DNA from 4 places in the Nocardioides sp. Soil777 genome. Region 3 is predicted to be linked to each of the others. Evidence: predicted binding sites of a transcription regulator. Region 3 holds the regulator's gene; each other region holds the start of a gene.
The links. The regulator LexA, encoded in region 3, represses DNA repair genes until DNA is damaged. The targets are predictions, from matches to a motif close to TCGAACANNTGTTCGA.

Region 1 (7,699 bases), on a different contig from region 3:
AAGGTCGAGCTCACCGCCGACCTCGGCGCCTACGTGTCCCTCGTGGGCGGCGGCGTGCCGGTGCTCGGCGCGTTCATGTTCAACTCGATCTACAAGTTCCCGTCGTACCAGTTCAACTGCCAGACGGTCCTCACCAACAAGACCTGGACCGACGCCTACCGCGGCGCCGGGCGACCCGAGGCGACGTACGCGATCGAGCGGTTGATGGACGAGCTGGCCGCCGAGGTGGGCGTCGACCCCCTGGTGGTGCGCGAGAAGAACTGGATCACGCACGAGGAGTTCCCGTTCACCACCGTCGCCGGGCTCGAGTACGACACCGGCAACTACGAGGCCGCGACCGAGAAGGCCAAGGCCAGCTTCGGGTACGACGAGCTCCGCGCCGAGCAGAAGCGGCGTCGCGACTCCGGGGACCGCATCCAGCTCGGCATCGGCGTCTCGACCTTCACCGAGATGTGCGGCCTCGCCCCCAGCCGGGTGCTCGGCCAGCTCAACTACGGCGCCGGCGGCTGGGAGTACGCCAGCGTGCGGATGCTCGCGACCGGCAAGGTGGAGATCACCACCGGCACGTCGGCGCACGGCCAGGGCCACGAGACGGCGTTCAGCCAGATCGTCGCCGACCGGCTCGGCGTCGCCTTCGAGGACGTGGAGATCCTGCACGGCGACACCCAGGTCTCGCACCGCGGGCTCGACACCTACGGCTCGCGCTCGCTGGTCGTCGGTGGCGAGGCGCTCGTCCGGGCGGCCGACAAGGTGATCGAGAAGGCCAAGCCCATCGCGGCACACCTGCTCGAGGCCTCGGTGGACGACATCGAGTTCAGCGCCGGTCGCTTCGGCGTCCGGGGCACCGACCAGGGCCTGGCCATGGCCGACATCGCGATGGCCGCCTTCGCGGCGCACAACCTGCCCGACGGCGTCGAGGCGAGCCTCGACAGCGACGCGACGTACGACCCGGTCAACTTCAACTACCCCCACGGCACGCACCTGTGCGCGATGGAGGTGGACACCGAGACCGGCGGCGTGCTGATGCGCAAGTACAGCTGCGTCGACGACATCGGCACGGTCATCAACCCGATGATCGTCGAGGGCCAGGTGCACGGCGGCCTCGCCCAGGGCATCGCCCAGGCGTTGTGGGAGGAGGCGGTGTACGACGACTCGGGGACCCTGGTGTCCGGCTCCTTCGTCGACTACCTGCTGCCCACGTCGGCCGACACGATCAGCTTCGACGTGCAGCACAACTCGACCGCCTCGACCACCAACACGCTCGGCACCAAGGGCGTCGGCGAGGCGGGCACCATCGCCTCGACCCCGGCGGTCGTCAACGCCGTCGTCGACGCGATCCGGCACCTCGGGATCAACGACATCCAGATGCCGTGCACCCCCGAGCGCGTCTGGCGTGCCATCCACGACGTGGGTGGCAGCGGCACCACGGACACGGAGGGGGCGGCCATGCCGCACTTCGACGAGTCCACCGGCATGCAGGGCACGACGGACCGCACGGACGGAGCAAGCTGATGATCCCCACCCAGTTCGAGTACCTCGCGCCCACCAGCGTCGAGGACGCCCTCGCGGCGCTCGCCCAGCACGGGGACGACGCCAAGGTGATCGCCGGCGGGCAGAGCCTGCTCCCGGTGCTGCGGATGCGGCTCAACGCCCCCGAGGTGGTCATCGACCTCGGCGGCATCGAGGCGCTGCGCGGCGTCCGCGAGGACGGCGACGCCCTCGTCATCGGCGCCATGACCACGCACCACACCGTGCTGCACGACCCGTTGGTCGGCGAGCACGCCGCACTCCTGGTCAAGGCCGAGCACCAGCTCGCCGACGCCCAGATCCGGCACCGCGGCACGATCGGCGGCGCGCTGGCGCACGCCGATCCGGCCGGTGACCTGGGGGCCCCGTCGCTGGCGCTCGGCGCCGAGTTCGTCATCGCCGGCCCGGGCGGGACCCGCACGGTCGCGGCCGACGACTTCTTCGTCGACCTCTTCGAGACCGCGATCGCCGAGGGTGAGCTGCTCACCGAGATCCGGGTGCCCAAGCACACCGGGTGGGGCGCGCACTACGAGAAGTTCGTGCGCGTCGCCCACCAGTGGCCGATCGTCGCCGTCGCCGCTGCGGTGCGGGTCGAGGGAGGGACCATCGCGGAGGCCCGGGTGGGCCTGACCAACATGGGCTCCACCCCGCTCCGGGCCCGCGCGGTCGAGGAGGCGCTGGTCGGGCAGCCCGCCACCGAGGACGCCGTGGCCACGGCCGCGGCCCGTGCCGCCGAGGGCACCAACCCGCCCTCCGACCTCAACGGTGCCGCCGACTACCGCACCCACCTCGCCAAGGTCCTGACCCGGCGCGCCGTGCTCGCCGCCGCAGGGGCGTGAGCGGATGGAGCTGACACACCGCTTCACCGTCCCGACCGGCGTCGAGGAGACGTGGGCGCACTTCGAGGACATCGCCTCCGTGGCGGAGTGCTTCCCCGGTGCCCAGGTGACCTCGGCGGACGGCGACTCGTTCGCCGGGTCGGTCAAGGTCAAGCTCGGTCCGATCGCCCTCGTCTACAACGGCAGCGGCACCTTCGTGGAGAAGGACGAGGAGGCCAAGCGCTTCGTCGTCGACGCCAAGGGCAAGGACAAGCGCGGCAACGGCACGGCGGGCGCCCATGTCACGGTCTCGATGGCCGACGCGGACGGCTCCACCGACGTGTCGGTGCAGACCGATCTGGCGATCACCGGCAAGCCGGCGCAGTTCGGACGCGGAGTCATGCAGGACGTGTCGGACAAGCTGCTCGGCCAGTTCGTCGCCTGCCTCGAGCAGCGGCTGACCGCCGGCGACGAGCCGGACGACGTACCGCAGCCGGTGGCGGCCGCCGCCCCCGCGGCGGCGGTCGACGACGGTCCTCCGGCCGCGGAGCCTCCCCCTCCGGCTCCGCGGCCGGTCCCGCCGCCGCGGCCCCAGCAGCCGCCCGCCCAGCCGGAGGCGCTCGACCTCGGCAGCGCGGTCCTGCCCGTGCTCGCCCGGGCCTACTGGAAGCAGGGGGTCGGCGCGCTCGTGGTCCTCGCCCTGCTGTGGAGGCTGCTGCGCCGGTGATCTTGCCCGGTGTGGGAATCTGAGGGCATGAGGACGACGCGGGGGACCGCTGGCCTGGCCGTGACCGTGCTGACGGGCGCCCTGCTCCTGGGCGCCTGCGGTCGCGGGGTCGACGGCCCCGACCCCTCCACCGAGGTCACCCCGGTGACTTCGGGGGAGGGCAGCGTGACCTCGCTGGAGGTCACGCCCGCCGCCGCCGACGCCCGGTGCGCCGTCCCGAGCGTGGAGCTGCTCCAGACCCAGGACACCGCCTTCGAGGGCACCGTGACCGAGGTCGGCGACGGGACCGCGACGCTCGACGTCGACACCTGGTACGCCGGGGAGGACGAGACCGACCGGGTGCGCGTCTCGACGCCCAGCCGCGAGATCGTCGACCTGTTGCTCGCCGTCGACTTCCAGGAGGGCGGCACCTACCTCGTCAGCGCCAGCGACGGACAGGTCAGCCTGTGCGGCCTCAGCGCCGAGAAGGACGACCTCCTCGCCGGGCTCTACGACGAGGCGTACGCCGGCTGAGTGCCGGCCGCCTTCAGAAGACGTTCAGCGGGCGGAACTGCACCGACATCCTCGGCCCGGCGTTCGCCACCTTGGGGACGGCGTGCTCCCAGGTGCGCTGGCACGAGCCGCCCATGACGACGAGGTCGCCGTGGCCCAGGGTGACCGCGATCGAGTCGCCTCCGCCGCGCGGGCGCAGGGCCAGCCGGCGCGGGTCGCCCAGCGAGACGATGGCGACCATCGTGTCCTGGGTGCGGCCACGGCCGATGGTGTCGCCGTGCCAGGCCACGGAGTCCCGGCCGTCGCGGTAGTAGCAGCACCCGGCGGTCACGAACGGCTCGCCGAGCTCGGGGAGGTAGTGCGCGCTGAGGGCCTCGCGGGCCTCGGTCAGCACCGGGTGCGGCAGCGCCTCGCCGACGGCGTACGTGTGGACCAGGCGCGGGACGTCGACCACCCGGTCGTACATCTGTCGGCGCTCCGCCCGCCACGGCACGTCGGCGGCCATCGCGGCGAGCACGTCGTCGGGGGCGACGAGGAAGTTGCGCTGCACGTCGATCCACGCGCCGCGGGTGAGCACCCGGCGGTCGGGGGCGAGCGGGGAGACGGCCGGCACCTCGGCCGTGTCGAAGAGCGTCGACTGGAAGTCCACGCGACGACGATACACCCGTGGTCGAACAGGTGTTCGTAGGTGCACGCGTGTCCGGGTGGGTGTCGGGGGCGGCTCAGGGGGATACCCGGTAGCGACGAGTTGGAGGTGTGCGGGATCGTTTCCACCATGACGACCACCGGGGACCGACCCGTCGCGGCACGGGTGCGCAACCTCACCAAGACCTACGGCTCCGGCGACGCGATGGTGCGGGCGCTGGACGACGTGAGCCTGGACCTCGTCGAGGGCGAGTTCACCGCGATCATGGGCCCGAGCGGCTCCGGCAAGTCGACGCTGATGCACTGCTGCGCGGCCCTCGACAACGCGACGTCGGGCGAGGTGTGGATCGGCGACCGGGAGCTGAGCGGGCTCAAGGACAAGGAGCTCACCCGGCTGCGGCGCGACGAGGTGGGCTTCGTCTTCCAGAGCTTCAACCTGGTCCCCACCCTGACCGCGGAGGAGAACATCCTGCTCCCGCAGTCCATCGCGCGGCGCAAGCCGGATCGCGAGTGGTACGACTCGGTCATCGACACCGTCGGCATCCGCGACCGCCTGGGCCACCGGCCCAACGAGCTCTCCGGCGGCCAGCAGCAGCGCGTCGCCGTGGCGCGGGCGCTCGCCGGGCGGCCGCGGATCGTCTTCGCGGACGAGCCCACCGGCAACCTCGACTCGCAGTCGGGCGCGGAGGTGCTCGACCTGCTCCGGCGCAGCGCCGGGGAGCACGGGCAGACCATCGTGATGGTCACCCACGACCCGGTGGCGGCGTCCTACACCGACCGCGTGGTCTTCCTCGCCGACGGCCGCGTGGTCGACGATCTGCGCGACCCCGACCGCGACAGCGTCCTCGAGGTCATGGCCCGGATGAGTGCCCCGGTGGCGGACTGATGTTCCGCACCGCGCTCAAGAGCCTGCTGGGCCGCAAGGTCCGGCTCCTGATGAGCACGTTCGCGATCGTGCTGGGCGTCGCGTTCGTCGTCGGCACCCTCGTCTTCAGCGACACCCTCAGCCGCAGCTTCACCGCGCTGATGGCCTCGACGGTCGGCGACGTCGTCGTGCGCCCGGTCGGCGCCTCGGGGGAGTCGGAGCCGTCCGCCCGCACCGTCGACTCCTCGCTCGTCGGCGAGCTCGAGGGCGTCGAGGGGGCCGCCCGCGTCGACGGCAACGTGACCGCCTTCGGCGTCTTCGTCGTGGACGAGGACAACAAGGTCGTCGGCGGCCAGGGCCCGCCGGCCATCGGCGCCAACTGGAACGACGCCCCCGCCGGCCACGACCTCGAGGGGATGTCGGTCATCGGCGGCCGCGAGCCGGAGCGGGCCGGCGAGGTGCTGCTCGACTCGAAGACCGCAGGCGAGGCGGGCTACACCATCGGCGAGGAGGTCCACCTCGTCACCAGCGGCGAGCAGGCGGTGCTGCGCCCGACGCTGGTCGGCATCGGAGGCTTCCCCGAGGGCGGCTCGCTCAACGGGGCGACCTTCGCCGCCTTCGACACCCGGACGGCGCAGCGGCTCCTGCTCGAGGGTGAGGACGCCTTCACCGACATCTGGGTCACCGCCGAGCCGGGCACCAGCCAGGAGGAGCTCGCGGCGAGCGTCACCGAGCGGCTGCCCGACGGCGTGGAGGCGGTGACCGGCGACGAGGCGGCCGACGAGGCCGCCAGCGCGATCCAGGAGGCGGTCGGCTTCCTCACCACCTTCCTGCTGATCTTCGCGGGCATCTCGCTGGTCGTCGGCGGTTTCCTCATCGTCAACACGTTCTCGATCCTGGTCGCCCAGCGCAGCCGCGAGCTGGCGCTGCTCCGCGCACTGGGGGCCAGCAAGCGGCAGGTGACCCGGATGGTGATGGTCGAGGCGTTCGTCCTCGGCGCCGTCGGCTCCACCATCGGCCTCGGGCTGGGCATCCTGCTCGCGATGGGCATCCGCACCCTCTTCGGCCAGTTCGGCCTCGACCTGTCGGGGCAGCCGCTGATCGTCGCCCCACGCACCGTCCTCGCGGCGTACGCCGTCGGCATCGTCGTGACCATGGTGGCCGCGTGGCTGCCCGCCCACCGGACCGGCCGGATCGCGCCCATCCAGGCGATGCGCGACGACGTGGCCATGCCCGAGTCGTCGCTGCACCGCCGGCTGGTCGTCGGCGTGGCCATGATCGTCGCGGGCGGGGCCGCGCTCGCCGCCGGCCTCATGGACGTGGTGCCGCGTCCCGGCTGGTTCGTCGGCGGTGGCATCCTCCTCGTCCTGCTCGGCGTCGCGGCTGCCAGCCCGGTGATCAGCCACCCGTTCCTGGCGGCGGCCGCGTGGGTCTACGCGCGGCTCTTCGGGACCGTGGGCCGGCTCGCCGGACAGAACAGCCTGCGCAACCCGCGTCGTACGACGGCCACGTCCTCGGCGCTCATGATCGGTCTCTCGCTGGCCTGCACGATGGCGATCGTGGGGGCGTCGGCCAAGGCCAGCGTCGACCAGACCATCGAGGAGAACTTCGTCGGCGACTACGTCGTGAGCTCGCTCTTCGGCCAGCCGTTCTCGCCGCGCGTCGCGCGGGACATGGCCGAGGTCGACGGCGTCGACCACGTGTGGGCGCAGCGCTTCGCGATCACCGGGTCCGGGGAGGACTCGCAGGGCGTGGCGGCGCTGGACCCCGCGGCCTTCGGGCAGGGCATCGACCTGACGATGGTGGACGGCTCCGCGGGCGCGCTGCGCGACGGCACGGTGATCCTCGACGAGGAGTACGCCGGCGAGGAGGGGTTGGCGGTCGGTGACACGTACGACGTCGTGCTCGCCGACGGGCCGCGCGACCTCGAGGTGGTCGGCATCTACGCCGAGAACCCGATCCTGATCTTCCCGGCCGTCACCACGCCCCAGACGCTCATCGACGCGGGCTACCGCGACGCCGACAACTTCCTCATCATCGACACCGACGGCTCGGCGGCGGTGCAGGGCGACCTCGAGGCCCTGGTCGCCGACCTGCCGATCGTCACGGTCAAGGACCAGCAGGAGTTCGCCGAGGAGCAGCGGGCGCCGATCGACCAGCTGGTCCTGATGATCTTCGCCCTGCTGGGGCTGGCGCTGCTGATCGCGGTGCTCGGCATCGTCAACACGCTGGCCCTCTCCATCATCGAGCGCACCCGCGAGGTCGGCCTGCTGCGGGCGATCGGGGTGAGCCGGGCCCAGCTGCGCCGGATGGTCACGCTGGAGTCGGTGGTGATCGCTGTCCTGGGCGCCGTCCTGGGCGTGGTGATGGGCATCGGCTTCGGGGTGGCGCTCATGCACGCACTGCGCGAGGAGGGGCTCGAGGTGATCGACGTGCCGGTCGGCCAGCTCGTGATGTTCCTCGTCGTCTCGCTGGTGATCGGGGTGCTGGCCGCGCTGCTGCCGGCCCGTCGGGCGGCCCGGCTGGACGTGCTCAAGGCCATCAGCACCGACTGACCTTTACCATTCGCTTGTCGAAAACGTGTTCACGACCCTCCGGTCCGACTTACCCTTCCTAGCGTGGACA
Region 2 (7,699 bases), on a different contig from region 3:
TGCGGGCGCGCCGGTTCGGCGCCCAGGGCATCGGGCTGTGCCGCACCGAGCACATGTTCCTCGGCGAGCGCCGCCAGCTCGTGGAGAACCTCATCGTGGCCGAGGACGAGGCCGAGCAGGACGCGGCCCTGGCCGAGCTGCTGGTGCTCCAGCGCCAGGACTTCCTCAGGATCTTCGAGGCGATGGACGGCCTGCCCGTGACCATCCGGCTGATCGACCCGCCGCTGCACGAGTTCCTGCCCGACATCACCGAGCTGAGCGTCGCCATGGCGGTCGCCGACGTGCGCGGCCAGCGCAAGAAGCGGCAGCGCAAGCTGCTCGCGGCGGTGCAGCGGCTGCACGAGTCCAACCCGATGCTCGGGCTGCGCGGCGTACGCCTCGGCATCGTGATCCCCGGCCTCTTCACCATGCAGGCCCGCGCGATCCTCGAGGCCGCGGCCCAGCACATCCGCGAGGGAGGGCACGCCGAGCCGGAGATCATGATCCCGCTGGTGGCCAGCGTGCGAGAGCTCGACCTGGTCAAGGGCCGGATCGTCCAGCTCGCGCACGAGGTGGAGGCGGAGCTCGGCGTCGAGGTCCCGCACAAGATCGGGACGATGATCGAGCTGCCGCGGGCGGCCATGACCGCGGGCGCCATCGCCGGGTCGGCCGACTTCTTCTCCTTCGGCACCAACGACCTGACGCAGATGACGTGGGGATTCTCCCGCGACGACGTGGAGGCCTCCTTCTTCAGCACGTACCTCGCGCAGGGCGTGTTCCCGGTGTCGCCGTTCGAGTCCCTCGACGTGGAGGGCGTGGGAGCGCTCGTACGCCGCGCCGCCACCGACGGGCGGGCGGCCAACGCGGACCTGCACCTCGGGGTCTGCGGCGAGCACGGCGGCGACCCCGCGTCGATCCACTTCTTCGACGAGGTCGGTCTGGACTACGTGTCCTGCTCACCGTTCCGGGTGCCGGTCGCCCGGCTCGAGGCGGGCCGGGCTGCGCTGGAGACCGAGGGCTCGTAGGGCTCGCCGCTCAGGGCGCCGCGGTCAGCACGGGCGGCTCGTCGCGGACGGGTCGCTCCGCACGACGGGGGCGCAGGGCGACGAGCGCGCCGACGAGCAGGAGCACGCCGCCGCCGGTCTCGGCGGCGTTGGGGGCCTGGCCGAGCAGCACCCAGGCCGACACCATGGCGACGACCGGGGCGAGCAGGACCCACGGGACCACCGCGCCGGACGGCCAGCGCGCGAGCAGCCCGGTGAAGATCCCGTAGCCCACCAGGGACGCCAGCGCGGCGGTGTACAGCGTCGACACCCCGGCCTGCCAGGAGAAGTCGGCGAGCGCCGCCCCGACCACCTCCGGCCCGTCCACCAGCAGCGAGAGCCCCAGCAGCGGCACCGGGACGACCAGGGCGGACCACACCGTGAGTGACAGCCCGCCGGACACGCCCGCGGCCCGCGCGATCACGTTGCCGCAGGCCCAGGACAGTGCAGCCAGCAGGCACAGCACGAGCGCGACGAGCGGGACGTCGCCACCCCTCCCGGCACCGACGACGACGAGGCCGAGGGTGCCGAGCGCCACCCCCGCGACCTGCGAGGTCGTGGGCACCTCGCGGAGCACGCCGGCCGCGATGACGATGGTGAGGACGACCTGCGCCTGCAGCACGAGGGCAGCCAGACCGGGCGGCATGCCGGCAGCCATCGACACGTAGAGGAAGCCGAACTGTCCCAGCGACATGAAGGCGCCCACCCCGAGGATGACCCGCCGCGGCGCGTCGGGGCGGCGGACGAGGAAGACGGCCGGCAGGAGCACCGCCGTGAACCGCACCGCCGCGAAGAGCAGCGGCGGCACGCCCTCCATCCCCCAGTCGATGACGACGAAGTTGAAGCCCCAGATCGTGGCGACCAGGGCTGCGAGGAACGAGTCGCGGAGGTTCACGTGACCCAGTCTGGACGCCATGACGATGAAGCACCAGCAAATGAATATGCGCACGACCTTGTAGCATCACTGCATGATCGATCTCGCCGCGCTCCTCTCGCTCCGGGCGGTCGACACCCACGGCTCCGTGGTCGCCGCCGCCGACGCCCTCGGCTACACGCCCAGCGCCGTGTCGCAGCAGGTGAAGCGCCTCGAGCGGCAGGCCGGCGTACCCCTGCTGGAGCGGGTCGGTCGGGGCGTGATGCTCACCGGTCCCGGACGGCACCTGGTCGAGGCCGGAGGCCGCCTGCTCACGGACCTCGAGGGGCTCGAGTCGTCGCTGCACCGCGACGCCGACCGGGTGGCCGGGCACCTGCGGGTGGCGGCGTTCTCCACGGCGATGCGCGGCCGCGTGGCACCGTCGGTGCGCGCCCTCCTCGATGCCCATCCCGATCTCGGGCTCACGCTGGCCGAGCACGAGCCCTGGGAGACGATCGACCTGGTGGCCTCAGGGCAGGTGGACCTGGGGGTCGTGCACAGCTGGGGCGACGTGCCGCTGGAGATCCCCGACCACGTGGTGGCCTCGGCGGTGGGTCGCGACGTCGCGGACGTCATCGTGCCGGCCGGCCACCGGCTCGCCGACCGCGCCCGCGTCTCGCCCCGCGACCTCGTCGACGAGGCCTGGATCGCCACCCCCGACGGCACGATCTGCCGGCAGTGGCTGCGCCGGATGTACGACGGCACCGGCCGGCTGCCTCGGATCGCCCACGTCGCCGCGGAGTTCGACAGCCACCTCGCGCTCGTCGCCGCCGGGCTCGGCATCGCGCTCGTCCCCCGGCTCGGACGCTCGCCGCTGGGCGCGGACGTCGTCGCCGTCGCCGCACACCGCCCCACGCCCACGCGCGAGCTGATGGTCCTGCACCGTGCGTCGATGAGCGACTCCCCCGCCGTGCGCGCCGTCGTCGCCGCGCTCTCCTGAGCCGTCCGTTCAGGCGTCGCTACACGACCGGGCCGACCGGGCCGACCGGGCTGTCGAGCGCGTGCCCGTGCTCGTGGGACGCCCGAAGACATCCGCCGATACCGCGCTCCTCCTACGTCCTCCTGTGGAAGCGGACACTGCCGTCGGGGAGCCGGGTGGTGTCGTAGTGAGGGTCGTGGATGACGCGGTGGTGGCGGTGGCACAACAGACGAGCGTCGCGAGTGTTCGTGTGACCGCCCTGGGACCAGGGGGTCTCGTGGTGGACGTGGCAGGCACTCGGCGGGAGGTCACACCCCTCGGCGGTGCACCCGCCGTCCTGGAGCGCGATCGCGATCCGTTGCGCGTGGTTGTGGTAGCGGGAGGTCCGCCCGAGGTCGAGGACCTGGGAGGCGCCGCCGAGGACGGCGGGGATGATGCCGGCCTCGCAGGCCAGGCGGCGGGCCTCTCCGGCACTGATGCGGGTGCCGGTGTCCAGCGACGCGGCGGCCAGACCTCCGAGGAGGGTCTCGAACGGCATCGTGACGACGATGGCGGCGTTCGTGCCGCCGCAAGTGGGCAGGGCCGCGGCAGGATAGGTCTCGATCCATTCCACCAGGGCCCAGCCGAGGCGCGTCCCGAGCGGCTGACGCTCGGTGTCCGACCCGCCGGACGGGTCCGCGCCAGCACCGGAGCCACCACCGGCGGTGGGCTGCTGCCGAACGGGGTTGGCCAGGGCCAGGAGCTGCTTGCGAAGTGCCTGGCCTGCAGCGACGGGCAGGGTGAAGCGACCGTGGACCGACCCTCGACCGTCGTCGCGGAGGGAGAGGTGGACCTTGCGGGCCGCAGCGGCCTCCTCGCGGGCCAGCGCGGCGGCCTCGGCGTGCTCACCGACCTCCGGAGCGATGAGGTCCAGCACCCGGCGACCGAGGACCTTGAGGGCGTGGGCGTCATGGTCGCCGGCGAGCAACAGCAGGTGGTCGCGGGCCTGCGCCTTCAGCTCAGCAGGGGCCGGGGCGCCAGTGGGCAGGTCCTGCGGACGGCTGGGAATTGCCTCGACGGCGGCCACGATCACAGCCGCCTGCTCGGCATGCAGGGTCCCGGCGGTCAGGGCGTCCCGCACGGGTCGGTGCAGGTCGTCGCTGAGCTGGCGGCCGAGACGGGCGGTCCGGCCGGCCTCGGGGCGAGTGAGCCGGGTGCGCTGCGCCCACCAGGCGCCGGTGTGCCGGGCCCCGGTGACATCGCCGAGAGCCCGACGATCGGCCTCCCCCACCGCCGTGGCGGTGAGGCCGGCGACGCGCGCGGCGAGGCGGGTGGCGTGGTCCAGCAGACGGGTCACGTCGTCATCACCGAGCGACTCGATCGCGACCCCGGCCAGGGCATCGAGGCCCGCGTCCACCGACGACAGCGCGTCGGTGAGCACCGGCAACGGCGGCACCGGAACGCCCGGGGCACACCAGTCGCCGTCCGACTCGTCACGAGCTGTCGACACCGCGCCACCCCATCGAGGAGATCCACCCCCGACACCCGCGTCGGGGAGAGAGTCCCGGGGCTTCACCCGGGTGCGCACTGGGGCCGGCCACAACCAATGGGGGTCGTGTTCGAGGAGCAGACCATCGCCCACCAGTCGTGCCGGACGCGGCACCCCTATCGTACAAGTGTTCGAAGTGTCGGGCAGTGCTGGATCCACAGGCCCGTCGTCTCTCGAGCCGGACGTCCGCGCTCTCCCGGTCGTCGCGCGGGCACCGTATGGGACCATCCTCGACCAACGGCTGGGACCCGTTGCGGAGAAGTTCCGCGTGACGTGCAACGCCGCGGGCTCCCGGGACGACAGAAGGGGTGTGACGACGACGGACAGGCACGGGCCCACCTTGGGATTCGACGAGGCGTACCAGGAGCACCGGCTGCCCCTCCTGCGGCTGGCGTACCTGATGTCCGGATCGCACGACGTCAGCGAGGACGTCGTCCAGTCGGTGTTCACCTCGGCGCACGAGCGCTGGGACCAGATCGAGAAACCACTGCCGTACCTCAAGCGGGCCGTGGTCAACGCCGTCAAGGACGGCCAGCGCCGCCGGCTCCGCCTCCTGTCGAGGCCGTCCGAGCGACCACCGGTCGTGCTTCCGCCCGAGGTCGACGAGACCTGGGCCCACATCGGGCGGTTGTCGTGGGTCCAGCGCGCCGTCGTCGTCCTCCACTACTACGAGGACCTGCCCCTGACCGAGGTCGCAGCCGTCCTCGACCGTCCCCCGGCGACGGTGCGCTCCGACCACCGCCGCGCCCTCGACAAGCTCCGGAAGGCCCTCGCATGAACGCCACCCACGACGACCAGGACCTCGAGCAGCGCCTCCGCAGCAGCCTGCGCACGGTGGCCGACGCTCTCACCGAGGACGCCCTCGCGACCCCACCCACGCGAGCCCCTGCACGGCCGTCACGCCGCGGTCGACGCGTCGCCCTCGGTGTGGCCGCGCTCGCGGTCCCCGTGGCCCTGGCGGCGGGGGCATTCGTGCAACAGGGGCCCGAGTACGTCGACACGATCGCCCCCGAGCGGATCGTGATGACCGGTTCCGTGGACGGCAGCAGCTACCTGCTCGTCGAGTCGGACCGGACCGATGCGTGCGGGCGACCGGTGACCGGAGTGGAGCTGGTCGAGGAGCGGGAGAACCTGCTCGGCAGCGAGTGGAACACGTCGGGCTACGAGTACGGCGAGCACGTCGAGCGCGACTGCGGAGGTGCCGTCATCGACACGTCGCGCTACCTCGAGGACCCGGCGCTGTTCACCGACTCCGGAGTAGAGGTCGGGGACTCGTTCGTGTGGGTCTATGCCGTCCACCCCGACGTGGACACGGTGCGGATCACGGCCGGCGACGACACCACGAACCTGCGTGTCTACGACGTCGACGGAGCCGGATACGCCCCCTTCGAGATCCCCGCGGGCCTCGAGGAGTACACCTCGGAGCTGCTGATCGACGGACAGGTCGTGACCGGGTCCCGGGAGGAGCAGACCGTGCCGCGCCGTTGAGGGAGCGCGGTCGCGTGACGGCACGCGCCTACCATCGGTCCCACCGACGGGGAGGGGCGACGATGCGACGTGCCACGACCGCGCTGCTGGGCGCGGTGACCGTCCCGCTGCTCCTGGGGGCGTGCGGGACGGGGAGCGACGACACGAGCGACGCCGGGACGGCGAGCGCTTCCACCACGCAGCAGCCCGCCACCCAGAACCCCACCGCCGACAGCCCGACGAGCGACCCCACGACGGAGCCCACGACACCGAGCCCCACGACGGAGGCCCCCACACCGACGCCGACGACGAGTCCCACGGAGGACGAGACCGACGGAGATCCGGCGTTCCCCACGGACACGTCGACGCAGTTCGCGGAGAGCTCCGGCGAGTGGGACCTGGTGCTCACCGACGTGCGCGTGGGCGGGCACGAGGGCTTCGACCGGATCGTCCTGGAGTTCACGGGCACGGGCGTCCCCGGCTGGTCGGTGGGCTGGGTCGACAGGGCGCGGCTCGACGGGAGCGGCGAGGCGGTCGACCTCGACGGCGACGCGACCCTGGACGTCTACGCCTCCGGCACCACCTGGCCGGCCGACGGCTACTACGACGGACCCCAGCGACTCGAGCACGACGGCGGCGAGGTCGACGACGTGTACGTCGGCGGGACGTTCGAGGGCTACACGCAGGTGCTCGCCGGGATCGACGGCCCTCCCTCCCCCGTCCGGGTGTTCGCGCTCCCCGACCCTCCCCGCCTCGTGGTGGACGTCTCCGACAGCACCGACTGATGGTCCACGAGCCGGAGCAGACACCGGAGCCCGTACGACGCCGCCTCGGCCGCCGCGGCCTCCTCGCGGCCGGAGGCGTGGTCGGGCTCGGGGCACTGGGCTGGCAGCTCGCTCCCCCGTCCCTGACCGAGCGCGTCGAGCTCAGGCTCGGCATCGAGCCGGAGGTGTTCGTGCCCGACGCCCCCGAGGGCATGGTCCGGGTCGAGCGGGTGACGTCGCAGGCGATGGGAGACCTCGACCTCTTCACCGCGGTGCCGGCCGGTCACGGCGAGGGCGCGGGCCTGCCGGTCGTCGTGGTGCTCCACGGCTCCAGCGCCTCGGCGGCGCAGCTGCAGGGCTTCGGCCTCGGCCGCTTCGTCACCGCCGCCGTCGAGGCCGGGACACCGCCCTTCGTGCTGGTCGGCACCGACGACGGGCCCGCGGGCTGGATCCCGAGCGGGGACGCCGACCCCCAGCGGATGCTGCGTGACGAGCTCCCGCGCTGGCTCGGGCAGCGGGGCTACGCCGCCGACCGGCGAGCACTGTGGGGCTGGTCGCGGGGAGCGTACGGCGCCCTGCGGTTCGTCGCGGAGGAGCCCGACTGGGCGGCAGCGCTGGCCCTCTTCAGCCCGGCCCTCGGCCCCGACGACCCCGCACTCCGCGACCTCGACGCGCTGGCCGACATCCCCTGGGGCCTGTGGTGCGGGGAGTGGGACCCGTTCCGCGATGGGGCGGTCGCCCTCGCCGAAGCCGCCCCGGCCGCCCCCGACCCGTGGGTCGGCGGCGACGGCGGTCACACCCGGGCCTACTGGAACGCCCACACCCTGGAGATGCTGGACCGGCTGGTCCGGGAGCTGTAGCCGGCCGGCGAGGAGGCGAGCCTCAGAAGAGCGCGGAGGCCAGGTTGCGACGCCCGGCGAGCACCCGCTCGTCGTCGTTGCCCACGGCCGCGAAGAGGCCGAGCAGGTGGTCGCGGGCCCTGGTCCGGTCGGCGTCCGAGGTCCGGGCGACGAGCGCGACGAGCCGGTTGAACGCGTCCTCGACATGACCACCGAGCAGGTCGAGGTCGGCGACCAGGGTCTGGGC
Region 3 (7,699 bases):
TGCCTCTTCACCGGGCTGCTGCTGATCGCCCGGCTGATGCGGGCGCTGGGCATCACCGCGCCCCCCGACGAGGAGCCCTCCGATCCCGCTCCCCCGCGTGTCCCGGGCGGACGCAGAGCGGCCCGCTGAGCGGCGTACGACGTGGTGCCGTGCGCGCCCAACGGGCCGGTGCGGTGACGCTCGCGCGTCGGTGCTGCTAGATCACTCGTGCATCGAGCGCGGGATGCTGGCGTTGGCGATGCGGTTCTCGGCGTCGATCATCCAGGCGAGCTGCTCGAGGCGCTCGAGGATGGTGTGGATGATGTCGGCGGACGTGGGATCGGCGGCGTCGACCTCGTCGTGGATGCGGCGGCCGGTGCCGGCGACGGCGTACAGCGCGGCGACGATCGCGTCGACGCAGTCCGCGGTGTCGATCTCGTCGGCGGGGAACTCGCTCAGCGACGTCTTCGCGGCGACGGTGGCGGCGCGGGCGTCGGGGGTGACGTAGACCGCGCGCATGCGCTCGGCGACGACGTCGGAGAACTCGCGCGCGGCGTCGACGACCTCGTCGAGGGCGAGGTGGAGGTCGCGGAAGTTCTTGCCGACGACGTTCCAGTGGGCCTGCTTGCCCTGCAGGTGGAGGTCGGTGAGGTCCACGAGGAGCTGCTGGAGGTGGTCGGCCAGCTGCTGGTCGGCCTGGAACGCCGGGTGGGCGGTGTGCGTGGGGCGGGGGGCGGTCTGGGTCATCGTGAGGTCCTCTCGTCGGGTGCGAGGACTACTCAACCCGCTTTTCTGGAATGGTTCCAGTAAGGGAAGGCTCGCCTCGTCGGGCTCAGCGGGTCCGGAAGAAGCGGACCGTGTACGCCGCGACCTGGCCCGGCACGCCGTCGACGACGATCCCGCTGACCGTCACCCGGGCCGTGCCGACGGGCTTGCCCGGCCACACGCGGGCCGGCATCTCCCAGACGAGGGTCGGCTTGCCGACGCCGTTGTCGGGGGTGCGGAGCTTGATGCCTTTGATGTCTCGCCCTCTGTGGGTGACGTCGACCGTGGCGCTCGAGAAGTCCGTGCTGTCGGTACCGGAGCTGAGCGACCAGCGGCCGCGGGGGTCGAGGCGACTCGGGAACCAGCCCGCCGTCGGCCACGACACCCACTGCGGGTTGGGGGCCGCCTCGTCGAAAGGCGAGCCGAAGAGGTGGGTGACGTTGGCGGTACGGGTGCCGCCGATCCCGACCGCGTCGAGGTAGGGGTAGAGGAGCCAGCGCCGGTGGCCGACGCGGTGGTTGCCGCCGCCCCAATCGTCGAGGTAGGCCTCGATCTTGTCGCTGTTGCTCTCCCGCGACGTGCCCTCGTAGAGGTTGGACTCCCCGGCCGCGTCGTAGCCCGCGCGCGTCCAGCACGGCCAGTCCCGCGGCGGGTAGTGGCTCACCGCGTGCTTGGCGGTCATGATCAGCGCGGCCGCCTGGGCTTCCTTGACCGTGCTGTCGTCCAGGGTGAGCGGGGTCAGGCCGGACATCCGACGGGCGAAGTTGATCGCGTTGAGCTGTCGCTTCGTGGATTCGTTTGCGAGCCGTCCCGGTCGGCACTTCGCGGTGCTGCCGCCGCGCCAGCGCGGCCGGCTCTGCTGCCCACGGACCCACAGGCGCCGGTAGGCCTGCTTGACCGCCGCCTTGCTGCTCGTGTCGATGGACGTGGTTGCTCGGGGGGTGACGGGGCCCGTGACCTCTCCTCCGGGGTGTGCCGGGGGCGGCAGGTCGTCTCCCGTGGCTGCGTTTGCCTGGGCGAGCGGCGCAGCCAGCAGCGGCAGGACGAGGAGGGCGGCGAGCGAGCGGCGTACGCGCATGGTCTGGCCTATCGAGCGATGGGGGTGGCGAGAACGTACTCCCCCGCGGCCCTGCTCGTCGTCCATCGCCGTACGTCGTCGTCCACAGGGCACGAAGCAGGGGTCGATCTCGCGGCGTTCTTGGCTTAGTTTCTGATGCGTCGGCCGCGCTCGGGCATGGATCCGGCGTTCTCGGGAAAGAAGGTCTTCATGAAGCTTGGCCCCGTACGCCGCGCTCTCGCGGCCGCCTGCATCCTGCCGCTCCTGCTTGCCGGCTGCTCCGACGCAGCGCCCACGCCGGAGATTCCCGATCCGACGACCTCGTCGCCCTCGCCGGACGAGACGGAGACGGGTCCGGTGGAGCCGACGCTTCCACCGGAGGCGGAGGGGGACGGGGTGGAGGCAGCGGAAGCGTTCGTTTCGTACTACTTCGACCTGCTGACCTACGCCCAGGCCACGGGTGACACGTCGAAGTTGTCGAACGTGGCGATCGAGGGTTGTGAAACCTGCCAAGGATCCCTCGAGGCCGTCCGTAGGACCTACGAGGCCGGTGGCTCAATCTCCGGGGGAGCGTACGAAGTGACTGCCATTCGAGCTTCGGAGCAGGGCGCCCTCCCGGGCGGGGGCTCCTCATTCGTAGGGCGTGTCAGCGTCGACCACTCCAGGCAGGTCATCAGCGGCAGCAAGGTCGATGGGCTTGACGGCACCTACCCGGCCGGCACCTCCGAGTTCGACTTCGCCGCTGTTATTCAGACCAGCGGCGACTGGCAAATGGCGGATTGGACGCTCCTGTGAACCGCCGCTCTCATTTCCTGCGAGGTCTCGTTGTGGCAGTCGCTGTGACCGCATCGACCATCATGGGCCTGGGTACTGCTACCGCGGGAGACGAGACGGGAACGGGCGCCAACGCGAGTGGTACGGGAGTGGTCATCTTCGGCCAGCAGCAGCAGGAGCCGAACGAGCAAGGTGGGACACAGCAGAGCGTTGCGCAGCCAGTCGACTCCGGCGAGGACGTGAGCCCTACTCGCTGGGTTCTGCAGCCAGCCTGCGACACGGTCAGCGCCTCGGGGTGCATCGCTACGTACATCTGCGAGGACGGCTCGCCCGCTGCGACGTGGTTCCAGTTGGCGGAGAACGGGGATGTCATCGATCAGTACACCCAGTGCCCGGGGGATCCCGAGCCCGCGGAGACCACCCCGACACAGACCGTCGACATCCCCGCTGAGGTCCTGAACGCCTTCAAGCGGGTCGCGCTCCCCCAGTCCACGATCAACGTGCAGCCTCCCGGCGGCGAGACACTGGTCAACCTCCCGACGATCCTGTCCACGAGCGCGGAGAGGCACCAGATCCCGGTTCGCCTCGAGCGGGTCAACGTCGACGTGCTGCTCGAGGTGTGGCCCAGCCGGTTCGTGTGGCACCACGGGGACGACACCAGCCAGGAGACCGCCGAACCGGGCAAGGCGTGGACCGAGGGCGCCGACGTGGGCGACCTGATCACCCACACCTACGCCAAGACGTCCGAGGGACTCGATCTGAGCGTGGACACGACCTGGTCCGCCCAGTTCAGGGTCGTGGGCCAGCCCAACTGGCGACCGGTCGACGGCACCGTGACCATCGACGGCACACCCGTCACCGTTGCCGTCCTCGATGCCAAGCCGCAACTCGTCCGCTGATGCGGGCGCCGGGATGATGGCGGCCCACGAGACCCACCGGGTGGACCACGTGGGCCGCTATGTCCGAGCGACCCGGCGGGGGCATCCGGACGACCCGCGCGCCGACTGCGACCTGCGGTCGTGGGTACCGCAGGTCGTACTCCGCGGCGGGAGTCTCGAGAGGTTCCGCCGACTGGGACCTGCGGTCGTGGGTACCGCAGGTCGTACTCCGCGGCGGGGGCTTCGAGAGGGGTCCGAGAGCGGACTACGAACGGAGTCACTGGGGACTAGCTCGTAACCGCCGCGAGCACCGTGAACACGCCCCGAAATGCCGCAAGGGGCGGGCCCGATGGGCCCGCCCCTTGTCTTCCCCGGTCCCGCCAGCCGGGGTCGAGTCGGCTGGCGGAGAACTAGAAGGTCAGTCGTCGCTGACCGGCACGCGGAGCTTCTGCCCCGCGGAGAGCGCGACGGTGTCGAGCGCGTTGAGGCGCTCGATCTCGCGCATGGTCGTGCGGACGTCACCGGAGTCGGTGAGGTCGGAAGCGATGCTCCAGAGGCTCTGGCCGGGCTCGACCATCACGATCTCGGTGGCCGGAGTCTGGCCGGCCTCGTTGGTGCCGACGGCGACGGAGCCGAGGAAGAAGCCGGCCATGAGGACCAGGGCCAACGACGCCATGAGGACGACGACACGGCCCCTCCGCGTCAGCCGCACTGCAGACCGCGACGACGTGCGGGCGGTCCGCGAGCTGCGGGTCGGGGCAAAGGCGGGCGAGACGGTGATGGTGCTCATGTTGGCCTCCAGGGGAAGAGTCAGCCGGTGGGTGGTGTCGATCGGTTGATCTGGGATCTGTCTAGAGGAAGCCACCGACAACGCCGCCGAGACTGCCGGTGACTTCGTCCGTGGATCGCTCAGGTGTTCGATCGAGCACGTGTTCGACAGTAGAGCGTGTGTTCGAACGACGCAAGGGTCTGGACGAACATTTGTTCGACGTGTCGCAATCGAGTTCCACACGACACGCGGTTCGAACAAATGTTTGAAGTCGAGTCCGCGACAGGACTACGGTTGGCGTCAACGCAGCACGGACAGGCCCAGCAGCAGGACCGCTCAGGAGGAACCCCATGGCCAGCAAGGACCGCAAGGGCAAGGTCGTCGAGATGCCCGACGGCCCCCCGGACGCGACCGGACTCACCCCGCGTCAGCAGCGCGTCCTCGCCACCATCAAGGAGGCCATCGAGACGCGGGGCTACCCGCCGAGCATGCGTGAGATCGGCGCGGCCGTCGGGCTGACCAGCTCCTCGAGCGTGGCCCACCAGCTCAAGGTGCTGGAGGAGAAGGGCTTCCTCAAGCGTGACCCCAACCGGCCGCGCGCGATCGAGGTGTTCCTCCCCGAACTCATGGCCGCCCGCCGCTCCATCTCCAGCGCCGACGAGACCAGCATCGACGAGACCGACATCGGCAACACGGCTCCCCCGGCGACGTACGTCCCGATGGTCGGCCGCATCGCCGCCGGTGGACCGATCCTGGCCGAGGAGCAGATCACCGAGGTCTTCCCGCTGCCCAAGTCGCTGGTCGGCGAGGGCACCCTGTTCCTGCTCGAGGTGTCCGGCGACTCGATGATCGACGCGGCCATCTGCGACGGCGACTACGTCGTGATCCGCCAGGAGCAGACGGCGTCCAACGGCGAGATCGTCGCCGCGATGATCGACGGCGAGGCGACCGTCAAGACGTTCCAGCGCAAGGACGGCCACGTGTGGCTGCTCCCCCACAACGACGCCTACGACCCCATCGACGGCACCCACGCCACGATCCTCGGCAAGGTCACCGCGGTCCTGCGCCGTATGTGACCCACCCCGGCCTCCGGGCCGGTAGACCCCGGGATCCCCTGACACCCGTGTCGGGGGAACCGCGGGGAAAATCCCGATGCGCCCGGGCGCCTCGCCGCGAACACTGGCCGGGTGGCCTCTCTCGTCGCTCCCGCAGTCCGGACCCGTACGGCGCGCACCACCCCGCCGGTCCGTCGGCCCGGCCTGCGCGAGCTCGGGGTCCTCGCGCTCGTCTACATGGGGTACGCCGTCAGCCGGGTGCTGGCGGACGACTCACTGGCCCCGGCGATCACCCGGGCCGCCCGCATCCTCGACCTCGAGCGGACCCTGCACCTCGACGTCGAGGCCGGCCTCAACCGGTGGTTCCTCGAGCACGACACGGTCGGGGTGGTGGCGTCGTTCCACTACGCGAGCGCCCACTACCTGCTGACCCTGGTGGTCGTCGTCTGGCTCTACGTCCGGCACCGGGCGGCGTACGGACCGGCGCGGCTCGCGCTGGTCGGTGCCACCGGGGTGGCGCTGCTCGCCTACCTGGCCATGCCGACCGCACCCCCGCGGCTGATGGACGGCTGGACCGACCTGCTCGCCGTGCACTCGGCCGCGGGCTGGTGGGGCGGCGAGGCGTCGGCCCCCCAAGGGCTGGGCTGGCTGACCAACCAGCTGGCCGCGTTCCCGAGCATGCATGCCGGGTGGGCGCTGTGGGTCGCCCTCGCGGTCAGCCACGTCACCCGGCGACGGGCCGTCGCGGCGCTTGCCTGGGCCCACGCGCTGATCACGGCCGTGGTGGTCGTCGGGACGGGCAATCACTGGGTCCTCGACGTGGTGGCCGGCTGGGCGGTCGTGCTCATCGCCTGGCGGACCGTCGGCCCGCAGCGGGCGTACGACGAGGCTGCCGGCAGCGACGTGGGCGCTCCCTCGTCACACCTGGCCGACCGGCACTGAGAAGGTGTGGCCTGCTCACCGCCCCCGGCGAGGCGCGAGGCAGCAGGCACCAAGAAGCGGGACCCAGCCCTCAGCCCGACGCGAGCCGCGCGAGCGCCTTCCGCACGAGCGCCGGGTCGGTGGTGGTCCACATCGGCGGCAGCGATGCCTTGAGGAAGCCGCCGTAGCGCGCGGTGGCCAGCCGGGGGTCGAGGACGGCGACGACGCCGCGGTCCGTGGTGGTGCGGATCAGCCGCCCGGCCCCCTGCGCCAACAGCAGCGCGGCGTGGGTGGCCGCGACCTGCATGAAGCCGTTGCCGCCGGCCTTGTCGGCCGCCCGCTGGCGCGCGGACATCAGCGGGTCGTCGGGGCGCGGGAAGGGGATGCGGTCGATGATCACCAGCTGGCAGGTGTCGCCCGGCACGTCGAGGCCCTGCCACAGCGACAGGGTGCCGAAGAGGATCGTGTGCGGGTCCTCGACGAACTGCTTGGCCAGCTCGGGGAGCTGGGCGTCGCCCTGGGCCAACGTGGTGAGGTGCGGCAGCGCGGTGCGGACGTGCTCGGCCGCGGCCTCGGCGGCCCGCCGCGAGGAGAAGAGCCCCAGGGTGCGCCCGTCGGCCGCGTCGACCAGCTCGCAGATCTCGTCGAGCTGGCTCTTGACCAGTCCGTCGCGACCGGGCGGCGGGAGGTGGCGGGCGACGTACAGGATGGCCTGCTGGCCGTAGTCGAACGGCGACCCCACGTCGATGCCGCGCCACGGGAGCACCCCGTCGGCGGTGTCGGCCGGGGCCGCAAGACCGTCCTCGACCCGCTCGGTCGGCTTCAGCCCGATCGAGGAGGCCACGGCGTTGAAGTCTCCACCGAGCATCAGGGTGGCGCTGGTGAACACCACCGTCTTGTCGGACAGCAGCTTGTCGCGCATCTGCCCCCACACCTGCAGCGGCGCCACGTGCAGCCGCGGCGGGATGCGGGTCGACATGTTGGGCGGCGGCTCGCTGAGCCACAGCACGTCCGATTCCAGGTCGGCGGCCATCCGCTCGGCGTTGGCGAAGACGTCCTGCACCATCCCCTTGGCCTGGGTGCGGCCCGGGTCGGCCTCGCCCCCGTCGCCGGCGCTCTCGCGCGGGTAGGCCGACAGGCAGGTGCGCGCGGCGTCGCGGACCAGCGCCAGCGCCTCGCCGAGCTGGTCGGGCATCCGCTCGATCCGCCCGGCCATGGTGGCCTCGAAGGCGTCGGACAGCGCATCCGCGGCCTCGGCCAGCGCGTCGGCCGAGCCGTCCTCCACGATCCGCTGCGAGCGCCGGGCGGCCCGCTCGACGTCGTTGACCGACAGCTCGTCGGTGGCGGCCTGGGTGACCCGGGCGGTGAGCTCGTGGGCCTCGTCGATGACCACGGCGTCGTACTCCGGGATCATCGGCACGCCCTCGATGGCGTCGATGGCCAGGAGCGAGTGGTTGGTGACGATGAGGTGGGAGCGCTGTGCCTTCTCCCTCGCCAGCTC
Region 4 (7,699 bases), on a different contig from region 3:
TCACGGTCGACAGGGCACCCCCGAGCGTCGGAGCCTGCTCGACGAGGGTGACCGCGTGCCCCAGCTTGGAAAGCCGGGCGGCCGAGGCGAGCCCGCCGAACCCCCCACCGACCACCACCACGCGCGCCATGGCGAGCACCCTAGGGCCTGGGCGGGGCGGTCTGGCGGCCTAGTGCTGGCGGACCGGCTCGCGGCCCTTCCACCTCCGCCAGCCCCGCCGCACGAAGCGGGCGAGGACCACCAGCATCACCAGCCCGCCCGCGAGGAGCAGCGCGGCGATCGCCGCGGCCAGCTGCGGGTGCTCGACGGCGAGCCACACGACCCCGAGCACGGTGACGTCCTCGGTCACGCTGGCCACGGTGTTGGACACGGGCTCGGGGGAGCCGTTGACGGCCAGCCGCCCGCCGGCCTTGGCCAGGTGCGAGAGGAGCGCGGTGCCGCCGCCGACGACGCCGAGCACGGCCGTCTCGAGCGAGGTGGCGTCCCCGGCCAGCAGGACGCCGATGACGGCGCCCACGGTGGGCCTGATGGCCGTGGAGATCGCGTCCCACGTGGAGTCGATCCAGGGGATCTTGTCGGCGACGAACTCGATGGCGAACATGAAGCCGGCCGCCGCCAGCACGTCCCAGCGGGCCAGCACGTCGGGGATCTCGGCCACGTCGTCGACCCGGTCGGTGATCCCCAGCACCAGCACGACCAGGTAGGCGTTGATGCCGCTGGCCCAGCCGCCGGTGAAGGCGAGGGAGAGGGACTCCATCACGCGACCTCGATCTCGGTGGCCCCGGTCAGGGAGACGAGCTCGTCGAAGGTCGTGGAGAAGACGGCGGCGGGATGGCCCGCGGCGGCCCACACGACGTCGTACCGGCGCAGGTCGGTGTCGATCCAGGTGCCCACGGGCGTCGGGTGGTCGAAGGGGGAGACGCCGCCGATGACCTGACCGGTGTGCCGGCGGACGAAGTCGGGAGCGGCCCGGTCCAGGGCGGGTACGCCGACGGCGTCGGCGGCCTTGGCCACGTCGACGCGGTGCGCGCCCGAGGTGAGGATGAGGACGGGGACGCCACCGGCGTCGAAGAGCAGGCTGTTGGCGATCGCACCGACCTCGCAGCCGAGCGCGGCCGCGGCGAGTGCGGCGGTGTGGACGGCATCGGGCAGGATGACCACGTCACCGGTGCCGCCGCGCCGGGTCAGCTCGTCTCGAAAATTGATGACCGACGGATGCTCGCTCGCCATGCCGGGGAGCCTAGCCACCCGTTCGACTCCTGAGGGGAAATGTCTTGATGCGTCGCCAGGTGCCCGCTTCCGTCGCCCACGCCCTGCGCGTGCTCGTCGCCATCGTGCTCCTCAGCGCCGCCACCGCGCTGCTCACCTGGGTGCAGCGCGACGAGGTGATCCTCTCGTGGGCCAAGGGCAACCCGTCCGCCCAGGAGATCCTGGCCTCCGGCGGCATCGACGCGTTGCGGGACAGCGCGATCGTGCCGAAGTTCGTGCCGCTGGCGGTGGTCTCGTTCGTGGTCTTCCTGCTGCTCGCGGTGGTGCTCGCGGCGTTCCTCGTCGACGGGCACGGCTGGTCGCGGCTGGTGCTGACGCTGATGGCGGTCTTCGGGGTGCTCGTCGCGGCGCTCGGCCTGCTCAACCACCTGCCGGTGCTGCTGGAGGTCCTCTCGGCGGTCTCGATGGTCCTGTACGCCGCGCTGGTGTTCTTCCTCTGGCGCAAGGACACCAGCGCCTACCTGCGCGCGCACTGAGGTTTTCCCCAGCACCTCCGTCCGCCTCTTGACCCGCTGTCGGTGGGGGCGTGTACCTTTGGCCTTGTTCGAACATCTGTTCGGACACGGCCTCGGTGGCGGTGACCTCGACCCCCATCGCCACCGAGGCCGGTGGCGGGGTCGACGAGCGGTGAGGAGGCACGCATGAGGCTGTACGACGACCCCGTCGAGGTGCGACGAGGAGAGGCCGAGGGACCCGACCAGTTCCTCTGGCACGGACGCCTGTGGAAGGTCCGCTCGGTGCTGGCCCACTGGGTGGAGACGGCCCCATGGTGGCAGTCCACGGGTGCCCGGGCGGTGATCGGCTCGGACGACCCCGGCGACACCCTGACCACCGGCTCGACCGGCACCGACCTGCTCGTCGAGCGCGAGCTGTGGCGCGTCGAGGCCGGCCGTGGCTCCGGCGCGACGGGCTCCGAGCGGTCCGGCGTCTTCGACCTGTCCTTCTCGTGGACCGACGGTAGCTGGCAGCTCGTCGGCTGTGCGGACTGAGGAGGACGAGATGACGACCACGACGACCCGACCCCTCAACCCGCACCTGCTGCCGGCGACCACCCACTCCTACCTCGCCCGTGCGGCGGAGTCCCTCCAGGAGGCGATCTCGGCGCGCGACGTGCCCACCCGCTACGCCTGTGCCCACGTGGCGGCCCTGCGGGCGGCTGCCGCCCTGCTGGCAGCGCGGGCCCATCCGGCGCCCCGCGCCCGCCGCCAGAAGAACGCCTGGGTCCTGCTGGCCGAGGTGGCCCCCGAGATGGAGGAGTGGGCCCGGTTCTTCGCCGCCGGCGCGAGCAAGCGCGCGGCGGCCGAGGCCGGGTCGACCCGGGCGGTCACCGAGCGCGAGGCCGACGACCTCGTCCGCGACTCCGACCGGTTCCTGGCCGTGGTCGAGCAGGCGCTCGGGCTGGTGCCCCACGCCCCGGCGGCCGTGAGCCACACGACCGGCCAGAGCGGTGTCGCCTGACCCGTTCGTCCATCTCCATGTGGCCTCGGGCTACTCCCTGCAGTACGGCGCCTCGCACCCGCACGTCCTCGTCGAGCGCGCCGTGGAGCACGAGATGGACGCGCTCGCCCTCACCGACCGCGACGGCACCTACGGTGCGGTCAAGTTCGCCCAGGCCAGCCAGCGGGCAGGCATCCGGCCGATCCTGGGCGTCGACCTGGCCGTCGCCCCAGTCGGTCCCGGTGCGCCCGTTGGTTCCGGTGCCCCGGCCGGACCGGCCGGTGCGGGGCGTGCCCCCGTGCGCGGGGGCGCGCACCGTGACCTTCCGGCCCACCGCGGGGGCCTGCCCCGGGTGACGTTCCTGGCCGGCGGCAAGGCCGGCTGGGCGGCGATCTGCCGGATGGTCTCCGAGACCCACCTCCACGGGGAGCGGGGACGGCCGGTGGCCACCCTCGACCTGCTCGCCCCGCACCTCGGCTGCGGCGACGTCATGGTGCTGCTCGGCCCGACCTCCGAGCTCGGGGTCGCCGCGGTCCGACGCCGCGACGACCTCGGGCTGGCGGCCCTGGCGCCGTGGCTCGAGGTGGTGCCCCGCGACAACCTCGTCGTCGAGCTGGTCTCCCATCGCCTCCCCGGCGGGGGCAGCGCCGGGGGAGGGTGGGGCCCGGGCACCTCGCCGCACGCCGCCCGGATGGCCGGCGTCGCCCACCGGGCAGGCCTGGGTACGGTCCTCTCCAACGCGGTCCGCTACGCCGACCGCCTCGACGCCCCGACCGTCGACGTGCTCGACGCCGCCCGCCGGCTGGTGGCGCTCGACCGCCGCCACGTCGACCGTGCCAACGCCGAGGGCTTCCTCAAGTCCGGCAAGCAGATGCGCGAGGTGGCCGAGGAGGTGTGCCGGATGGCCGGGCTGGCCCACGACAGCGACACCGAGGCCCGCCGGCTGCTCGCCCGCACCCGGGCGGTGGCCGACCGGTGCGCCCTCGACCCACGCGGCGACCTCGGGCTGGGCGAGGTGCACTTCCCCGAGTTCGACCGGGCGGGCGAGCCGGGGGAGCCGGGGGATTCGGCGCACGCGACGCTGCGTGCCCGCTGCGAGGCCGGCATCGGTCACCGCTACGGCCAGGCGCCCCGGCAGCGCATCTGGAAGCGCCTCGACGACGAGCTCGAGCTGATCCGGGGTCTGGGCTACGCCTCCTACTTCCTCACCGTCGCCGACATCACCGACCTGATCGGCGAGATGGGGGTGCGCCGGGCCGCCCGCGGCTCGGGGGCGGGCAGCCTCGTCAACTACCTCCTCGGCGTCTCCGGGGTCGACCCGATCCGCCACGGCCTGCTGATGGAGCGCTTCCTGTCCCCGCTGCGCGCATCGCTGCCCGACATCGACATCGACGTCGAGTCCGCCCGACGCCTCGAGGTCTACGAGGCGATCCTCGCCCGCTACGGCGGCGACCGCTGCGTGTGCGTCTCGATGATGGACACCTACCGCGTCCGGCACGCGGTCCGCGACGTCGGCGCCGCGCTGGGCATGCCACCCGGCGAGGTCGACGCGATCGCCAAGGCGTTCCCGCACATCCGTGCGCGCGACGCCCGCACCGCGATGCGCGACCTCCCCGAGCTGCGGGCCAGCGGCCTGGCCAGCGAGCGCCTCGACCTGATGTTCCGGCTGGTCGAGCGTCTCGACGGACTGCCCCGGCACATCGCCGTCCATCCGTGCGGGGTGCTGCTCTCCGACGACACCCTGCTCTCCCGCACGCCGGTCGAGGCGTCGTACGCCGGCTTCCCGATGAGCCAGTTCGACAAGGACGACGTGGAGGCGCTCGGGCTGCTCAAGCTCGACGTGCTCGGCATCCGCATGCAGTCGGCGATGGCGCACGCGGTGTCCGAGATCTCCCGGGTCGACGGGGTCGAGATCGACCTCGACGACGAGGTGCAGGTGCCCTTCGACGACGACACGACCTACACGATGATCAGCTCGGCGCGCACCCTCGGCGTCTTCCAGATCGAGTCACCGGGCCAGCGCGAGCTGGTGGGCAGGTCGGGCATCGAGTCCTTCAGCGACATCATCACCGACATCTCGCTCTTCCGGCCGGGACCGGTCAAGAGCGACATGATCACGCCCTACCTCGAGGCCAAGCAGGGCTGGAAGACCGTCCACTACATCCACGAGGACCTGCGCCCGATCCTGGAGCAGACCCAGGGGGTGGTGGTCTTCCACGAGCAGGTCATCGAGATCATCGCCCGGTTCGCCGGGGTCTCCTACGCCGAGGCCGACGAGAAGCGGCGCGCGCTCGGCGACGTCGAGGGGATGGCCGAGACCGAGGTGTGGTTCTTCCCCCGCGCGCTGGCCCGCGGCTACGACCTCCCGCTGGTGACCCGCATGTGGAAGGTCGTCGCGGCGTTCGCGTCGTTCGGCTTCTGCAAGGCGCACGCGGCGGCCTTCGCGCTGCCCACCTACCAGTCGGCGTGGCTCAAGGCCCACTGGCCGGCCCACTTCCTGTCCGGGGTGCTCACCCACGACCCGGGCATGTATCCCAAGCGCCTGATCCTCGACGACGCCCGCCAGTTCGGCGTCGGGGTGCTCGGCCTCGACGTGAACGCCTCCGAGGCCTCCTACGTCGTCGAGCGCCTCGGGGACGGCTACGCGATCCGGCTCGCCCTCGCCGAGCTCAAGGGCATCAGCGAGGCCGAGGTGTCGCGCGTCGTCACCGCCCGCGGCGGCACCGGCGCGGACTGCACGACCCCCTATGTCTCCCTCAGCGACTTCCACGCCCGGGCCCGGGTCTCCCGTCCGGTGCTGGAGCGGCTGGTGCTGGCGGGGGCCTTCGACGACCTCTACCGCATCGCGAGCGGCGAGCACGAGGTCCGACCACGGGGCCGGCTGACGCGCCGCGACCTGCTGCTCCAGATCGCCGAGCTCGACCGGCACTCCCGGATGCTCGACCGCACCTCTCGCGGCCGGGGCCTGGGGGCGCGGCGGGTCTCGACGATGGTTCGACCCGAGCAGACCGCGCAGGACGCCGCCCGGCGCACGAGCTCCGACCCGGCCGTGCGGGCGGCGGCCCAGTCGCAGGCGGCCCGTCCGGTCCGCGAGGCCGACTCGGTCCAGCTGACCCTCCAGCTCGGCGACGAGCCGGGGTCGGGGGAGCCGGTCACGGGCCTGCCCGAGATGACCACCGACGAGCGGATGCGGGCCGAGCTGGAGATCCTCGGACTCGACGTCAGCCAGCACGCCGTCGCGCCGTATGCCGACTTCCTCGACGACCTCGGCACCACCCGCAGCCGCGACCTGCTGCGCCGGCGCAGCCGCGCCGAGCTGCTGGTCGCCGGGGTCAAGGTCGCCACCCAGACGCCGCCGATCCGGTCGGGGCGACGGGTCGTCTTCCTGACGCTCGACGACGGGACGGGACCGGTCGACTGCACGTTCTTCGAGGACGCACAGGGTCCCTACGCCGCCACCGTCTTCCACTCGTGGCTGCTCGTGGTCCGTGGGGAGCTGCGGCGCACGGGTCGGCGCGGGGTCTCGCTGCGCGCCACCGGCGCCTGGGCGCTGCCCGACCTGCACGCGCTGTGGCGGCGCGAGCGCACCCGCGAGGCAGCACTGGCCGCGGTGCTCGCCGAGATCGGCCGGGTCCCGGTGGGGTGGACCGATCCCGACGAGCCCGGGCACCGGCGGGTGCTGGTGCACTCCAGCGGCTTCCAGATGTCCCCCTACGCCGACATCAAGCCGGCCGGTGACGCCACCTTGGGTCTGCCTCGCAAGCCTGGGGTCGAGGAGGGCGCCCAGCGCCCGTCCCGCAACCTGTGGCACCGCAGCCCGGGGAGCCCGGGATGACGCCGGACGTGCCCCCGGTCCTCCCGGCGATCCCACTAGGGTTGCCTCCATGTCAGCCAGCGAGCGCCGCCAGTCCGTCCGCACCGGCGTGGTGTGGTCAGCGGTCCGCGAGGTGCTGGGGTCCACCGACCTCGCCCCGCAGGCCCGGATCGTCGACATCGGCGGCGGCACGGGCGGGTTCGCCGTCCCGCTGGCCGAGCTGGGTCACCACGTCCGGGTCATCGACCCCAGCCCCGACGCCCTCGCCGCCCTCGATCGGCGGGCCCGGGAGAGCGGCGTCGCCGACCGGGTCACCGGCCAGCAGGGCGACCTCGGCGACCTCGCCGGCCTCGTCGAGGCCGGAAGCGTCGACCTGGTCCTGTGCCACGGCGTGCTCGAGGTCGTCGACGACCCGGCCGCCGCGCTGGCGGCCATCGCCGGGGTGCTGCGACCCGGTGGCCACCTCAGCCTGCTGGTCGCCCAGCGCCACGCGGCCGTCGTCGCCCGGGCGATGGCCGGTCACTTCCAGGCCGCCCGCGACCTCCTCGACGCGGGCACGCCGAGCGGCCACCCCGGCCGGGCCGGCCATCGCTTCACCCGCGACGAGCTCGAGCCGCTGCTCGCGGGTGCCGGGCTGGAGACCACCTCCGTCCATGCCGTGCGCGTCTTCGCCGACCTCGTCCCCGGCTCCCTGCTCGACCTCGAGCCGGGCGCCACGGCCGCCCTGGTGGCCCTCGAGCAGGCCGTGGCGACCCGTCCCGAGTACTTCCCCCTGGCCACCCAGCTGCACGTCCTCGCGCGCGCCTGACCGGTCACCCGACAGGCCGCACTGGACGGTTCCGGACGCCCGGCGGTCACCATGACCGCCCTGCCCGTCGGGCGGCTCGACCCCTCGTGGCGCGCTCCGCTCCTGCACGTCGACATGGACGCGTTCTACGCCTCGGTCGCCACCCGGGACCGGCCCGACCTGGCCGACGTGCCCGTCATCGTCGGCGGGGGCAGCCGCGGGGTCGTGCTCTCGGCCAACTACCTCGCCCGCCAGTACGGCGTCCGCTCGGCGCTCCCGATGACCCGCGCCCGGCGGATGTGCCCGCAGGCCGTGGTGATCGCCCCCGACTTCGAGACGTTCAGCGCGGTGTCGTCCTCGGTGATCGAGAACTTCCGCCGGATCACCCCGCT

Region 1: the regulator LexA is predicted to act here: its motif matches at 4,235-4,250, upstream of ASG88_RS09030 (alpha-ketoglutarate-dependent dioxygenase AlkB).
Region 2: the regulator LexA is predicted to act here: its motif matches at 4,502-4,517, upstream of ASG88_RS15905 (HNH endonuclease signature motif containing protein).
Region 4: the regulator LexA is predicted to act here: its motif matches at 1,814-1,829, upstream of ASG88_RS00490 (DUF6504 family protein).

The regions. Positions count from the first base shown of each region.
Region 1 is NZ_LMSN01000012.1:324,248-331,946, forward strand. Features, by position in the region: gene ASG88_RS09010 (xanthine dehydrogenase family protein molybdopterin-binding subunit) at 1-1,512, shown strand, start outside; gene ASG88_RS09015 (FAD binding domain-containing protein) at 1,512-2,366, shown strand; gene ASG88_RS09020 (SRPBCC family protein) at 2,371-3,072, shown strand; gene ASG88_RS09025 (hypothetical protein) at 3,100-3,585, shown strand; gene ASG88_RS09030 (alpha-ketoglutarate-dependent dioxygenase AlkB) at 3,599-4,213, opposite strand; gene ASG88_RS09035 (ABC transporter ATP-binding protein) at 4,340-5,095, shown strand; gene ASG88_RS09040 (ABC transporter permease) at 5,095-7,629, shown strand; gene ASG88_RS09045 (GntR family transcriptional regulator) at 7,693-7,699, shown strand, end outside.
Region 2 is NZ_LMSN01000017.1:145,090-152,788, forward strand. Features, by position in the region: gene ppdK (pyruvate, phosphate dikinase) at 1-1,004, shown strand, start outside; gene ASG88_RS15895 (EamA family transporter) at 1,015-1,917, opposite strand; gene ASG88_RS15900 (LysR family transcriptional regulator) at 1,991-2,875, shown strand; gene ASG88_RS15905 (HNH endonuclease signature motif containing protein) at 2,988-4,343, opposite strand; gene ASG88_RS15910 (sigma factor-like helix-turn-helix DNA-binding protein) at 4,723-5,160, shown strand; gene ASG88_RS15915 (hypothetical protein) at 5,157-5,870, shown strand; gene ASG88_RS15920 (hypothetical protein) at 5,933-6,634, shown strand; gene ASG88_RS15925 (alpha/beta hydrolase) at 6,634-7,473, shown strand; gene ASG88_RS15930 (co-chaperone YbbN) at 7,496-7,699, opposite strand, start outside.
Region 3 is NZ_LMSN01000015.1:378,353-386,051, reverse strand. Features, by position in the region: gene ASG88_RS12525 (hypothetical protein) at 1-129, shown strand, start outside; gene ASG88_RS12520 (Dps family protein) at 202-726, opposite strand; gene ASG88_RS12515 (CAP domain-containing protein) at 812-1,822, opposite strand; gene ASG88_RS12510 (DUF6318 family protein) at 1,979-2,596, shown strand; gene ASG88_RS12505 (hypothetical protein) at 2,926-3,474, shown strand; gene ASG88_RS12500 (LysM peptidoglycan-binding domain-containing protein) at 3,872-4,243, opposite strand; gene lexA (transcriptional repressor LexA) at 4,573-5,298, shown strand; gene ASG88_RS12490 (phosphatase PAP2 family protein) at 5,410-6,219, shown strand; gene ASG88_RS12485 (ATP-dependent DNA helicase) at 6,290-7,699, opposite strand, start outside.
Region 4 is NZ_LMSN01000001.1:95,757-103,455, reverse strand. Features, by position in the region: gene ASG88_RS00510 (phytoene desaturase family protein) at 1-130, opposite strand, end outside; gene ASG88_RS00505 (DUF4126 domain-containing protein) at 170-757, opposite strand; gene ASG88_RS00500 (YbaK/EbsC family protein) at 757-1,230, opposite strand; gene ASG88_RS00495 (hypothetical protein) at 1,290-1,745, shown strand; gene ASG88_RS00490 (DUF6504 family protein) at 1,911-2,258, shown strand; gene ASG88_RS00485 (SAV_6107 family HEPN domain-containing protein) at 2,269-2,727, shown strand; gene ASG88_RS00480 (DNA polymerase III subunit alpha) at 2,717-6,541, shown strand; gene ASG88_RS00475 (methyltransferase domain-containing protein) at 6,591-7,328, shown strand; gene dinB (DNA polymerase IV) at 7,380-7,699, shown strand, end outside.